One region of the uncultured Albimonas sp. genome, then DNA from elsewhere that is predicted to be linked to it. Evidence: riboswitches for the same ligand, from Rfam matches in the RefSeq annotation. Region 1 holds a riboswitch; each other region holds the start of a gene.
What was found. Region 1 has a riboswitch for cobalamin ahead of AAC134_RS02575 (TonB-dependent receptor). Riboswitches for the same ligand answer to the same signal wherever they lie in the genome.
Positions count from the first base shown of each region.

Region 1 (3,847 bases):
GAGGCCCTGCGCCGCCTCGGCGATCGCGAGGGTCTGGCGACATGACCCTGCGGATCGAGGATCTGGGCGTCGCCTTCCCCGCCCCCCGCCCGGCGGCGCTCGAGGGCGTCTGCTTCGCCGTGGCGCGGGGCGAGCTCGTGGGCCTGACCGGCAGCTCCGGCGCGGGCAAGAGCCTTGCGGCCGAGGCGCTGGCGGGCCTGCTGCCTCCGGGGGCCGAGCGGCGGGGGCGGATCACCCTCGACGGCGCCCCCCTGCCCCGCGGCGCGGTGGCGCTGGCGCCCCAGCGGCTCGACGCGCTCGACCCGCTGGCGCGCGTCGGACGCCAGATCGAGCGTTTCGCCCGCCTCGCTGGCCGGCGCGCCGACGTGCCCGCGACGCTGGCCGAGGCGGGGCTTCCGGCCGAGACGGCGGCGCGCTTCCCTCACCAGCTTTCCGGCGGCATGGCGCGCCGGGTGCTGCTGGCGGCCGCGCTCTCCACCGGGGCCGCGTGGATCGTGGCCGACGAGCCGACCGTGGGCCTCGACCCTGCCGCCGCCGACCGGGCGACGGCGCTGCTGGCGCGGCTGGCGGGGACGGGGCGGGGCCTCGTCGTCGTCTCCCACGACCTGCCCCGGCTCGCCCGCGTCGCCGCCCGCATCGTGGTGCTGCGCGAGGGCCGCCAGGTCGAGACCGCGCCCGCCGCCGCCTTCGCGGGCGAGGGCGCGGCGCTTCGCGACCCGTTCTCCCGGGCGCTGTGGCGGGCCCAGATCCCCGAGGACGCCGCGTGCTGAGCGCCGCCGGCCTCGCCCTCGCCTTCGCCGGGCGCGCGGTGCTGACTGATGTCGCGCTCAGCCTCGGTCCGGGCGAGGTAGTCGGTTTGGGCGGCCCGTCGGGCGCGGGCAAGTCGACGCTGGGCCGGATCCTCGCCGGCCGTCTCGAGGCCGATGCGGGCCAGGTGACCCTGGACGGCCTCCCGCGCTCCCCCGCCCGCCCCGGCCGCCCGGCGCCGGTGCAATACGCGCCCCAGTCGGCTGAGCTCGCCGTCGATCCCCGCTGGAGCGTCGCCCGGATCCTCGCCAACGCCGGCCCGCCCGACGCCGAGGCGGTCGCGGCCCTGGGCGTGCGCGAAGCCTGGGCCTCGCGCCGGCCCTCGGAGCTGTCGGGCGGCGAGCTGGCGCGGGTCTCGCTGGCGCGCCTCTTCCATCCCGGCCTGCGCCACCTGGTCTGCGACGAGGTCTCGAGCCAGCTTGACGCGCTGGAGCAGGACGGGGTCCTGCGCGCGCTGACCGCACTCGCCCGCGATCGCGGGATCGGCCTGCTGCTGATCTCCCATGGCGCGGGCCTGCGACGGCGCTTCTGCGACCGGGATCTGACACTTGCCGACGGGCGCCTGAACGCAACGCCCGCCAGCTGAGGCGCCGCGACGCTCCTGCCGCTGCGGGAGCGCTTGACGCCGCCCGGCCGGCAGGTCATCTTCGCGCCGTTCCGGTTCCGCGCCGGGGGTTCGCCCCCGGCCGGGAGCAAAAGGGAACGCGGTGAGGTCGACCCAATGCGGGGACCGACTCCGCGGCTGCCCCCGCAACTGTGAGCGGCGAGCCGACCCTCGATACGCCACTGGCCCACGCCCCCCGAGCATGCCTCAGGGGACCGGGCCGGGAAGGCGAGGGACCGGTGCAGACCCGCGAGCCAGGAGACCTGCCGGAACCTCGTCATCCTTCCTCCGTGCGGGGCGCGCGAAGGAGCGGTTCGATCCGCAGCGGTGACTTCGCAGTCGTCGTCTGACGGGTCGAGGTCCTTCCCCCATGAAGCGCCCCCGAACCCTTCGGCGTCATCTCCGCGCCGCCGGGTCCGCAGGGCTCGAGCGGCGCTTTCCCGCCGGCCGCACGCGCGCCGGCGACCAAGGGGGAACGCATGTCCCGCACCCATCCCGCGCCCGCCCGCGCGCTGCTCGCCGCCTCTTCGCTGGCCTTGTGCCCGCACGCCCTGCACGCGCAGGAGCCGGTGGCGCTGGAGCCCATCGTCGTCTCCGGCGGCCTGACGCCGATCGCCGCCGAGAAATACGGCCGAGCCTATTCCGTCGTCACCGCCCAGGACCTGGAGGACCGGCAGACCACCTACGCCGTGGACGCCCTGCGCGCCCTGCCCGGCGTCGAGGTCTCGCGCACCGGCGGCTTCGGCGGCCTGACCCAGGTGCGATTGCGCGGCGCCGAGGGCAACCACACGCTGGTGCTGATCGACGGGGTCGAGGTCTCGGCCCCCGAGCAGGGCGAGTTCGACTTCGGCGGCCTGCTGGCGGCCGACATCGAGCGCATCGAGGTGCTGCGCGGGCCGCAGTCGGCGCTCTACGGCGCCAACGCGCTGGGGGGCGTGATCTCGATCACCACCCGGCGCGCGCGGGAGCCGGGGCTGCGCTGGTCCGGCGAGGGCGAGGTCGGGACCGACGGGACCGGGGCCGTGCAGGCGGCGGTGCGGGGTCTGGGCGAGACGGGCTCGTTCTCGCTGTCGCTGGCCCGGCGGGAAACCGAGGGCTTCGACGTCTCCGGCACGCCCGGCGGCGAGGCAGACGGCGACCGCAACCTGACCTTCAACGGCCGGGGCGAGATCTTCGCGGCCGACTGGCTGACGCTGGGGGCGACGCTGCGCGTCACGGACCGGCATTCGGACCTCGACGGTTCGCTCTTCGCGGCGCCCACCGAGGCGGCGCTGGTCTACGACGACGCCTCCGCCCATGACCGGACCGAAGCGCTCGGCTCCCTCTACGCCATCGCCGAGCTGGGGCGCCTGCGATCGGAGCTTCGCGCGGCCTACCTGCATGCGGACGACTCCAACACGCTCAACGGCGTGAAGACGACCGACACCAGCTCGACCCGCCTTCAGCTTTCGGCGCAGGCGACGGTGGGGCTGGATGCGGCCAGCCTCGCGGCCGCCGATCACAGCCTGACGGGCAAGGTGGAATACGAACGCGAGAGCTTCGTGGCCAACGACCCCGCCCTGGTCTTCGACCCCTCCCAGCTCGACGAACAGACCCGCGGGCTCTACGGCCTCGCCGCGGAGTATCGGGGCACCTTCCTCGAGGCGCTGGATCTTCAGCTGGGCCTGCGCCACGACATCAACGACGCCTTCGAGGACGCCACGACCTGGAGCGCGGGCGCCTCCTACCGGATCGCCGCGACCGGCACGCGGCTGCACGCCTCCGCCGGGACCGCGGTGCAGAACCCCACGATGTTCGAGCAGTTCGGCTTCACCCCCGGCCAGTGGCAGGGCAACCCGAACCTGGAGCCGGAGGAGAGCTTCGGCTGGGACGTGGGCGTCGAGCAGCGCCTCTGGGACGACCGGCTGGTGGTCGACGTGACCTGGTTCAACCAGGACCTGAAGAACGAGATCGGCACGGTCTACCTCGCCCCCGCCTTCACGGTCGGCACGCCCGTCAACCAGCCCGGAACCTCCGAGCGGCAGGGGATCGAGGTCGCCTCCACCCTCTACGCCACCGACTGGATGACGCTGGGCCTGAGCTACACCTGGCTCGACGCCGAGGAGTCCACGGGCCTTGTCGAAGTGCGCCGGCCGGAGCATGAGCTGGGCGGCTACGTGACGTTCTCCTTCCTCGACGACCGGGCGCGGGTGACGCTGGACGGGCGCTATGTCGCCGGCAACCGGGATCTGGACTATCGCGCGCCCTACGCGCCCGGCGCCCGGGTGGCGCTGGACGACTACGTGGTGGTGAATGTGGCGGCCTCCTGGGCGATGACCGAGCAGGCCGAGATCTACGGTCGGGTGACCAACGCGCTCGACGCCGACTATGAGGAGGTGCACGGCTTCGCGACTCAGGGCATCGCCGCCTACGCGGGCCTGCGGGTGAGGTTCTGAT
Region 1 is NZ_CAXBOD010000002.1:55,905-59,751, reverse strand. It holds gene AAC134_RS02590 (ABC transporter permease) at 1-45, shown strand, start outside; gene AAC134_RS02585 (ATP-binding cassette domain-containing protein) at 42-770, shown strand; gene AAC134_RS02580 (ATP-binding cassette domain-containing protein) at 764-1,393, shown strand; cobalamin riboswitch at 1,449-1,697, shown strand; gene AAC134_RS02575 (TonB-dependent receptor) at 1,891-3,846, shown strand; gene AAC134_RS02570 (ABC transporter substrate-binding protein) at 3,846-3,847, shown strand, end outside.

Region 2 (3,847 bases), on a different contig from region 1:
TCAGCTCGCCCAGCGCGTCGGGCAGACGCGAGTCCTCGCCGGCCCCGAAGCGGGAGATCTCGACGATGGCATAGAAACGGTGGGCGGCGGCGAAGGGGCGGCGCAGCTCGAAGGTCGAGGTGATGGTGTCGAGGTATTCGTCCCACATCGCCTCGAAGCTGGTCAGGCCGGGGCCGAAGCGGGCGCGCAGCCCGGCCAGCAGCGAGAGCAGCGCGGCGTAGTCGGGCAGCGCGCACAGCGCCACGTCCAGCGCCGCGGGCCTCGGCTGCAGGCGCAGGGCGACGCGGGTGATCGCGCCCAGCGTGCCCTCGGCCCCGATGAACAGGTGCTTGATGTCGTAGCCGGTGTTGTTCTTCACCAGCCGGTTGAGCGCGTTGACCACGGTCCCGTCGGGCAGCGCGACCTCCAGCCCCAGAACCTGGTCGCGGGCGGTCCCGTAGCGGATCACCCGGTTGCCCCCGGCGTTGGTCGAGACGTTGCCCCCGATCGAGCAGGACCCGCGGGAGCCGAGATCGAGCGGGAAGAACAGCCCCGCGGCCTCGGCCGCCGCCTGCACCTCGTGCAGGGGCGTGCCGGCGCGCACGATCATGGTGGCGCCCTCGCGGTCGACCTCCTCGACGCCGGTCAGCCGCTCCATCGACAGGGCGACGCCGCCGGCGACGGGGTGGGCGCCGCGCACGAGGCCCGTCAGCCCGCCCTGGGGCACCACCGCCAGCCCGGCGCGGGCGCAGGCGGCGAGCACGGCCGAGACCTCGGCGGTCGAGCGCGGCCGGGCCAGCGCCAGCGGGCGCACCGGCGGCTGGCGGGACCAGTCCTGCAGGTTCCGCTCGGGGATGTCCGCGCCGAAGACCAGCAGGTCGGCGGGCAGGGCGCCGCCGCGGGCCTCGGCTTCGGCGGCCAGCGCCGCCCGCAGGGCCTCGGCGGCGTCGGCGGCGTCGGCGGCCTGCACGGCCTCGCTCGGCCGGTCGAGGGATCGGGTCTCGGTCATTGTGCGCCTCCCATGCGCCTCGCGCCCGGGATTCGGGTCCCGGGCATCATTGGTTGGGCCGACGATACCCGCTTGGCGAGACGATTGCGCGCCCGGCGGACGCCCCCGGGCCAGGGGAGGCCGGCGCCGGCGCGCCGTCGCCGGCGGCGTCGGACGCTGGCGCCCGCCTCGGACGCGGTTGTCTCGGGGGCGGCAGGCGGCTAGCCCTGTTGCGTTCGGTGTCCGCCGCGCCACGCGCGGGGGAATAATCGGGAACGCGGTGCAGATCCGCGACGTGCCCAGCGCTGTGAGGCGGACCGGGCGGCAACAGGCCACTGGCTCGGGCCGGGAAGGCGCCGCTTCGGGAGGATGCCAAGTCAGAAGACCGGCCGGACGACATTGACCGAGGCGCGCGGACGGCGCCGCGGCCGCTGGCTTCACGGACAGGGGACATGTCATGCAGCCGATCCAGACCCGCCCGGCCGGGCCCTTCGCGCCCGCCGAGCGCGCCGCCGTCTACCGCGCCATCCGCGAGCGTCGCGACGTGCGCGGCCAGTTCCTGCCCGATCCGGTCGACCCCGCCGCGCTGACCCGGATCCTCGAGGCCGCCCACGCCGCGCCCTCGGTCGGCCTGTCGCAGCCGTGGAACTTCATCGTGATCCGCGACCCCGGCGTGCGGGAGGCGGTGCGCGCCGCGTTCGACCGCGCCAACGCCGAGGCGCGGGAGATGTTCGGCGAGGCGCGCCGGGCGCTCTACTCCGAGCTCAAGCTGCAGGGCATCCGCGAGGCGCCGCTGAACCTCTGCGTCACCTGCGACCGGACCCGGGGCGGGCCGACCGTGCTGGGGCGCACGCATGACCTGGACACCGACCTCTATTCCACTGTCTGCGCGGTGCAGAACCTCTGGCTGGCCGCCCGGGCCGAAGGGATCGGGGTCGGCTGGGTCAGCATCTTCCGCGAGGGGGACCTGCGCGAAATCCTGGATCTGCCGGCGGAGGTCACGCCGGTGGCCTATCTGTGCCTTGGCCATGTGCGCGAGCTCTTCGACGGGCCGGAGCTTCAGGCCCGCGGCTGGGCGGCCCGGCGACCGCTCGCGGAGATGGTCTTCGCCGATCGCTGGCAGGGGCGGAGCGCGACCCCGCCTGCGCCCTCGGCGCCTGCCGCCGGCGAGGCCGACCCGATAGGCGGCCGCGGCGCCTGAGGGCCCCCGGCCCGGGGCGCCCGCGCGGCCACCGCGCCCGGCAGGCGCGGCGGCTCTGGATCAGGCGGCGGGCGGGACCACGCAGCCCTCGGCGGTCAGCGTCTCGATTTCGTCGTCCGAGAAGCCGGCCGCGCGCAGGGTGGCGAGCGTGTCGGCGCCCGCCGCCGCGGCGGGGGCGCGGATCGTGCCGGGGCTGGCCGAGAGGCGGGCGATGAACCCCGCGACCGGCAGCGCCGGCCCGTCCGGTTTCGGATGGTGGTCCTGGAACACGCCCGACCCGCGCACGCCCGGATCGTTGATCGCCTGGATCGGACTGAAGGCCGGGCCGGAGGGGATGCGCGCCTGCGCCAGCGCGTCCATCGCCTCCTGCATGGTCAGGGGGCCGGCCCACTCGCCCAGGATCGCCGAGAGCTCGGCGCCGGCCTCGCCGCGTTTCTCGTCGGTGTCGAAGCGCGGATCCTGCGCCAGTTCCGGCCGGCCGATGGCCTCCGCCAGCCGGGCGAACATCGCCGGTCCCACGACCTGCACGACCACCGCGCCGTCCTTCGTGGGCGCCAGCTCGGCGGGGCCGGCGTAGGGGCTGCGGCCCTCGCCCGGGGCGCGTTCGACGCCGGTGGAGGCCTCCAGCAGCACCGCGTTCATGAAGGTCAGCGCCGTCTGCAGCAGCGAGGCCTGCACCTCCTGCCCCTCGCCGGTCTGCTGTCGGTGCATGATCGCGGCCATGATCCCCAGCGCCGTGCCCAGCCCGGTGCCGAAGTCGACATAGTTGCACGAGGTGCGCACCGGCTGGCCGGGCCAGCCGCTCATGTAGGTCGCGCCGCTCATCGCCTGGCCGATCAGGTCGAAGCCGTTGCGCCCCGAGAGCGGCCCCTGCGGCCCGTAGGCCGAGACGTTGGCCGAGATGATCGCCGGGTTGGCCTGTTTCAACGAGGCGTAGTCGAGCCCCAGCCTGGGCAGCGCCGCGGGGGGCATGTTGGTCAGCGTCACGTCGGCGCTGGCGACCAGGCGGTTGAGCACCTCGCGCCCGCGCGGGCTGCGAAGGTCCATGGTCAGGGACTTCTTGTTGCGGTTCAGCGCCATGAACTGGGCGCCGTCGTCGAACCCCTCGACCTTCAGCAGGAAGCGGTCGTCGGCGCCGCCGGGCGGCTCGATCCGGATCACCTCCGCGCCGAGGTCGCCGAGGATCGAGGCGCAGTAGGGCCCCGCGATGTAGCGGCTGAAATCCAGAACCCGGATGCCCTGCAGCACCCCCGGCGCGGCGGCCGCGGCGGCGGCCTCGCGGTTGAAGCCGTCGGTCATGCGCGGCCCTCCCATGATGCGCGGCCGATCTGGAACGCCGGCCGTCGTTGGCAACTTTTTTAACGGCCGTTCGGCAAGTTTGAAATGATTCCCGCCGGCTCCGGCCCCGCCTCTCCGCGGACGACGGGCGGCTCGGTTCCGGGTCGAACCGATCCCCCGGCGCCGGCCCCGGCGAGCGTCGGGGCCCCTCCGCTCAGGAGAACACCCGACCCGGCAGGCCCCGGAGCAGGCCGGCGTGCCGCTCCAGCACCCAGGCCTCGGCGCCCTCGCGCGTCGTGGTCGTGACGCGGTAGCGGTGGCCGCTGCGCCGCAGGCGCTTCAGCTCGCTCAGCGTCGCGGCGATGCTCTCGCGCTCGGCGGCCAGCTGGGCGGCGGTCCGG
Region 2 is NZ_CAXBOD010000004.1:91,343-95,189, reverse strand. It holds gene AAC134_RS05095 (FAD-binding oxidoreductase) at 1-988, opposite strand, end outside; cobalamin riboswitch at 1,188-1,376, shown strand; gene bluB (5,6-dimethylbenzimidazole synthase) at 1,425-2,168, shown strand; gene AAC134_RS05085 (CoA transferase) at 2,229-3,467, opposite strand; gene AAC134_RS05080 (hypothetical protein) at 3,661-3,847, opposite strand, start outside.
Region 2: it holds a riboswitch for cobalamin, as region 1 does, so the genes downstream of both, bluB (5,6-dimethylbenzimidazole synthase) here and AAC134_RS02575 (TonB-dependent receptor) in region 1, are expected to answer to the same signal.

Region 3 (3,847 bases), on a different contig from region 1:
GGCGCAAGGTCTTGTCCGGCATCGGCTGGATGGTGGTCACAACGCTGCTGTTCGTCTGCGTCACCGGCATCGTGCGCCATGTCGGCGCCGCCGCCCCCGCGGTCGAGACCGCCTTCATCCGCTATGGCGTGGGCGTGCTGCTGATCCTGCCGCTGCTGCGCCCGATGCTGCGCAAGCCGCCCACCCGCCGGGCCTGGGCGTTCTTCGCCTCGCGCGGGGTGGTGCACTCGGTCGGCGTGATGCTGTGGTTCTACGCCATGGCCCACATCCCCATGGCCGAGGTCACGGCGCTGAGCTACGTGGCGCCGATCTTCGTGGCCGTGGGCGCGGCGGTGTTCCTGGGCGAGAAGCTGCAGCTGCACCGGATGCTGGCCATCGGCGCCGGCATCCTGGGCGCGCTGGTGATCCTGCGGCCGGGGTTCGAGGAGATCAAGCTGGGCCAGCTCGCGCAGCTGGGCGCGGCGCCGTGCTTTGCGGCCTCGTTCCTGATCGCCAAGGGGCTGACGCGGGCCCAGGATCCGACCGTGATCGTGGGCATGCTGTCGCTGTTCACCACCATCGCGCTGGCCCCGGCCGCCTTCGCGGTCTGGGTCCCGCCCAGCTGGAACATGATCGCCTGGCTGAGCCTGTGCGCGGTCTTCGCCACCGCCGGTCACTGGACCATGACCAAGGCCTTCCAGTGCGCGCCGATCACCGTCACCCAGCCGGTGCAGTTCCTGCAGCTGGTCTGGGCGACCCTGCTCGGCATCGTCGCCTTCGGCGAGCCGATCGACCCCTGGGTGATCCTGGGCGGGGGCATCGTCGTGGCCTCGGCCACCTACATCGCCCACCGCGAGCGGCTGGCCGCAAAGCGCGCCACCCTCCCCCCCGCCATCGCCACCAAGACCTGAGCCCCCGCCTTGCCCCCCGCTTTGCTTGACAGCGGGACGGCGGGAGACGAAACCTGCAGCAAGCGCATGGTTCCGATGGGCGGCCCTCCAGGGCGGCCCGGGATGAAAACGGGAATGCGGACAGGGCCGACCCACGTCGGGGGCCCGAAGCCGCAGCCGCCCCCGCGACTGTATGCGGCGAGCGCGCCCCACGGCCACCGGAGACGGGAAGGCGGGGCGGGCGTGGGAGGGAGACCTCCCGAAGCCGCGAGCCAGGAGACCTGCCACGCGTCCGTTGAAACCCCAGCCCGTCGGGTGTGACGGGACAGGAGGACCGACCATGCATATCGAACCCGGCGTCGTCACCGGCGCGAAGCTCGCCCTTTCCTACGTCACCGCGGCCGGCTGCGCCGTCGTCGGCGCCAAGATGGCCTGGGAGACCCTGCGCGAGCGCGGGCTTGTCTCGCTGGCCCTGCGCTCGGTCATCGCCACCGCGCTGGTGTTCGTGTTCTTCGAGGTTCTGCCGCACTACCCGGTGGGCGTCTCGGAGGTGCATTTCATTCTGGGCTCGACCCTGTTCCTGGTGCTGGGCGCCGCGCCGACCGCCATCGGGCTCGCCGCCGGCCTCGCCATCCAGGGGCTGCTGTTCGCGCCATTCGACCTGCCGCAGTACGGCATGAACGTGACCTCGCTGCTCGCGCCTCTGTTCGTGCTGAGCTACGCCGCGAAGAAGCTGATCGCGCCCGGCACCGCCTATGTCGACCTGCGCTACAGCCAGGCCTTCGCGCTGTCGCTGGCCTTCCAGGGCGGCGTGGTGGCCTGGGTGGCGTTCTGGGCGCTGTATGGCGACGGGTTCGCCGCGACCAACCTGACGGCGGTCGCCACCTTTGGCGGGGCCTACCTGCTGGTGGTGCTGATCGAGCCGCTGGTCGATCTCGCGGTGCTGGGCGCGGCCAAGGGCGCGCGCGGGCTGGCGCAGTCCGGCCTGGTCACGCCGCGCCTGTACTCGGCCGCCTGACCCCGCCTCGCTGCCGCGGCCCCCGGGCCGCCCTCCTGACCCCATGACGCGCGCGGCGGGCCCTGCACCCGCCGCGCCGCTTCGCTTACGGGAGACCCCCATGCCCGCCAAGATCCCCGCCACCGTCGTCACCGGCTTTCTCGGCGCCGGCAAGACCACGCTGGTCCGCCACCTGCTGACCCACGCCCACGGCCGCCGCATCGCCCTGATCGTCAACGAGTTCGGAGAGCTCGGCGTCGACGGCGAGATCCTGCGCTCCTGCGGGATCGAGGGCTGCTCGGACGACGATGTGGTCGAGCTCGCCAACGGCTGCATCTGCTGCACCGTGGCCGAGGATTTCCTGCCCGCCATGACCGCGCTGCTCGACCGGCCCAACCCGCCCGAGCACATCGTGATCGAAACCTCGGGCCTCGCCCTGCCGCAGCCGCTGGTGCGCGCCTTCAACTGGCCCGAAGTGCGCGCGCGGGTGACCGTGGACGGGGTGGTGACGGTGGTCGACGGGCCGGCCGTGGCGGCCGGCCGCTTCGCCGCCGACGAGGCGGCGGTGGACGCCCAGCGCGCCGCCGACGATTCGATCGACCACGAGACGCCGCTCTCGGAGCTGTTCGAGGATCAGCTCGCCTGCGCGGACATGATCGTCGTGAACAAGGCCGACCTGATGGACGGGGGCGCCGCTGCCACCGCCGCCGCCCTGCGCGCGCGGGCCCGTCGCGGCGTGCAGGTGATCGAGGCCGCCATGGGCGCCGTCGATCCTGCCGTTCTGCTGGGCCTGGGCGTCGGCGCCGAGTCCGACATGGAGGCGCGCCACGAGCTGCACCACCACCACCATCACGACGACGATGACGACCACGACGACCACGATCATGAGCACGAGCACGGCCACGACGAGTTCGAGAGCTTCCACGTCGACCTGCCCGAGATCCCCGACCCCGCCGCCTTCCAGGCCGCGGTCTCGGAGATCATCGCCGCCCACGACCTGCTGCGGGTGAAGGGCTTCGCCGCCGTCTCCGGCAAGCCGATGCGGCTGCTGATCCAGGCGGTCGGCCCGCGGGTGGACGCGCATTTCGACCGGCCCTTCGCGGCCGGCGAGGCGCGCGCGACCCGGCTGGTGGTGATCGGCCTTGCGGGGATCGACCGCGGGGCGGTCTCGAGCGCGCTGACCGCGGCCGCCACGCCCGAGACGGCGCCGGCCGCCTGATGCACCTGCTCGCCGCGACGCCGGGAGAGATCTCCGACGGGACCGAGCCGGTCGACCCCGCCCAGGATCCCGCGGACCTCATCTTCGTCAGCGCCGCCGACACCGAGCTGGCGGCGCTGTCGGAGGCGCGGCGGGGGCTGGGGGTCGACGCGCCCTCGCTGCGGCTGGCGCATCTCAACTGGCTGGCGCATCCCTACTCGGTCGATCTTTACCTCGACCGCACGGCGACGCGCTCGCGACTGGTGGTGGCGCGCGTGCTGGGGGGCGCCGCCTACTGGCGCTACGGGCTCGAGCAGTTCGCCGCCCGCCTGCATGCCGCGGGCGTGCCCTTCGCGGCGCTGCCCGGCGACGACAAGCCCGACGAGACTCTGGCCCGCCTCTCTACGGTCGACGAGGAGGACTACGCCGCCCTGTGGTCCTATTGCGTCGAAGGCGGGCCGGAAAACGCGCGCGGCTTCCTCGCCCTGACCCGCGCCATGCTCGAGGGGACCGAGCGCCCCGAGGCCGCCCGTCCGCTGTTGCGCGCGGGCCTGATCGGGGCGCCGCGGGCGGCGTGGCGGGCCGGGGCGCCGGTGGCGGCCGTCACCGTCTACCGCGCGCTGGTTCAGGGCGCCGGCCTCGCGCCCGTCGAGGCGCTGTGCGAAGCGCTCTCGGCGCGCGGGCTCAACCCGCTGCCGATCTTCGTGGCGTCCCTCAAGGACCCGGTCTCGGCCGCGACGGTCGAGGCGATCTTCGCGCAGACGCCCCCCGACGTGGTGATCA
Region 3 is NZ_CAXBOD010000003.1:183,810-187,656, reverse strand. It holds gene AAC134_RS04500 (DMT family transporter) at 1-890, shown strand, start outside; cobalamin riboswitch at 941-1,173, shown strand; gene AAC134_RS04495 (energy-coupling factor ABC transporter permease) at 1,210-1,887, shown strand; gene cobW (cobalamin biosynthesis protein CobW) at 1,988-3,085, shown strand; gene cobN (cobaltochelatase subunit CobN) at 3,085-3,847, shown strand, end outside.
Region 3: it holds a riboswitch for cobalamin, as region 1 does, so the genes downstream of both, AAC134_RS04495 (energy-coupling factor ABC transporter permease) here and AAC134_RS02575 (TonB-dependent receptor) in region 1, are expected to answer to the same signal.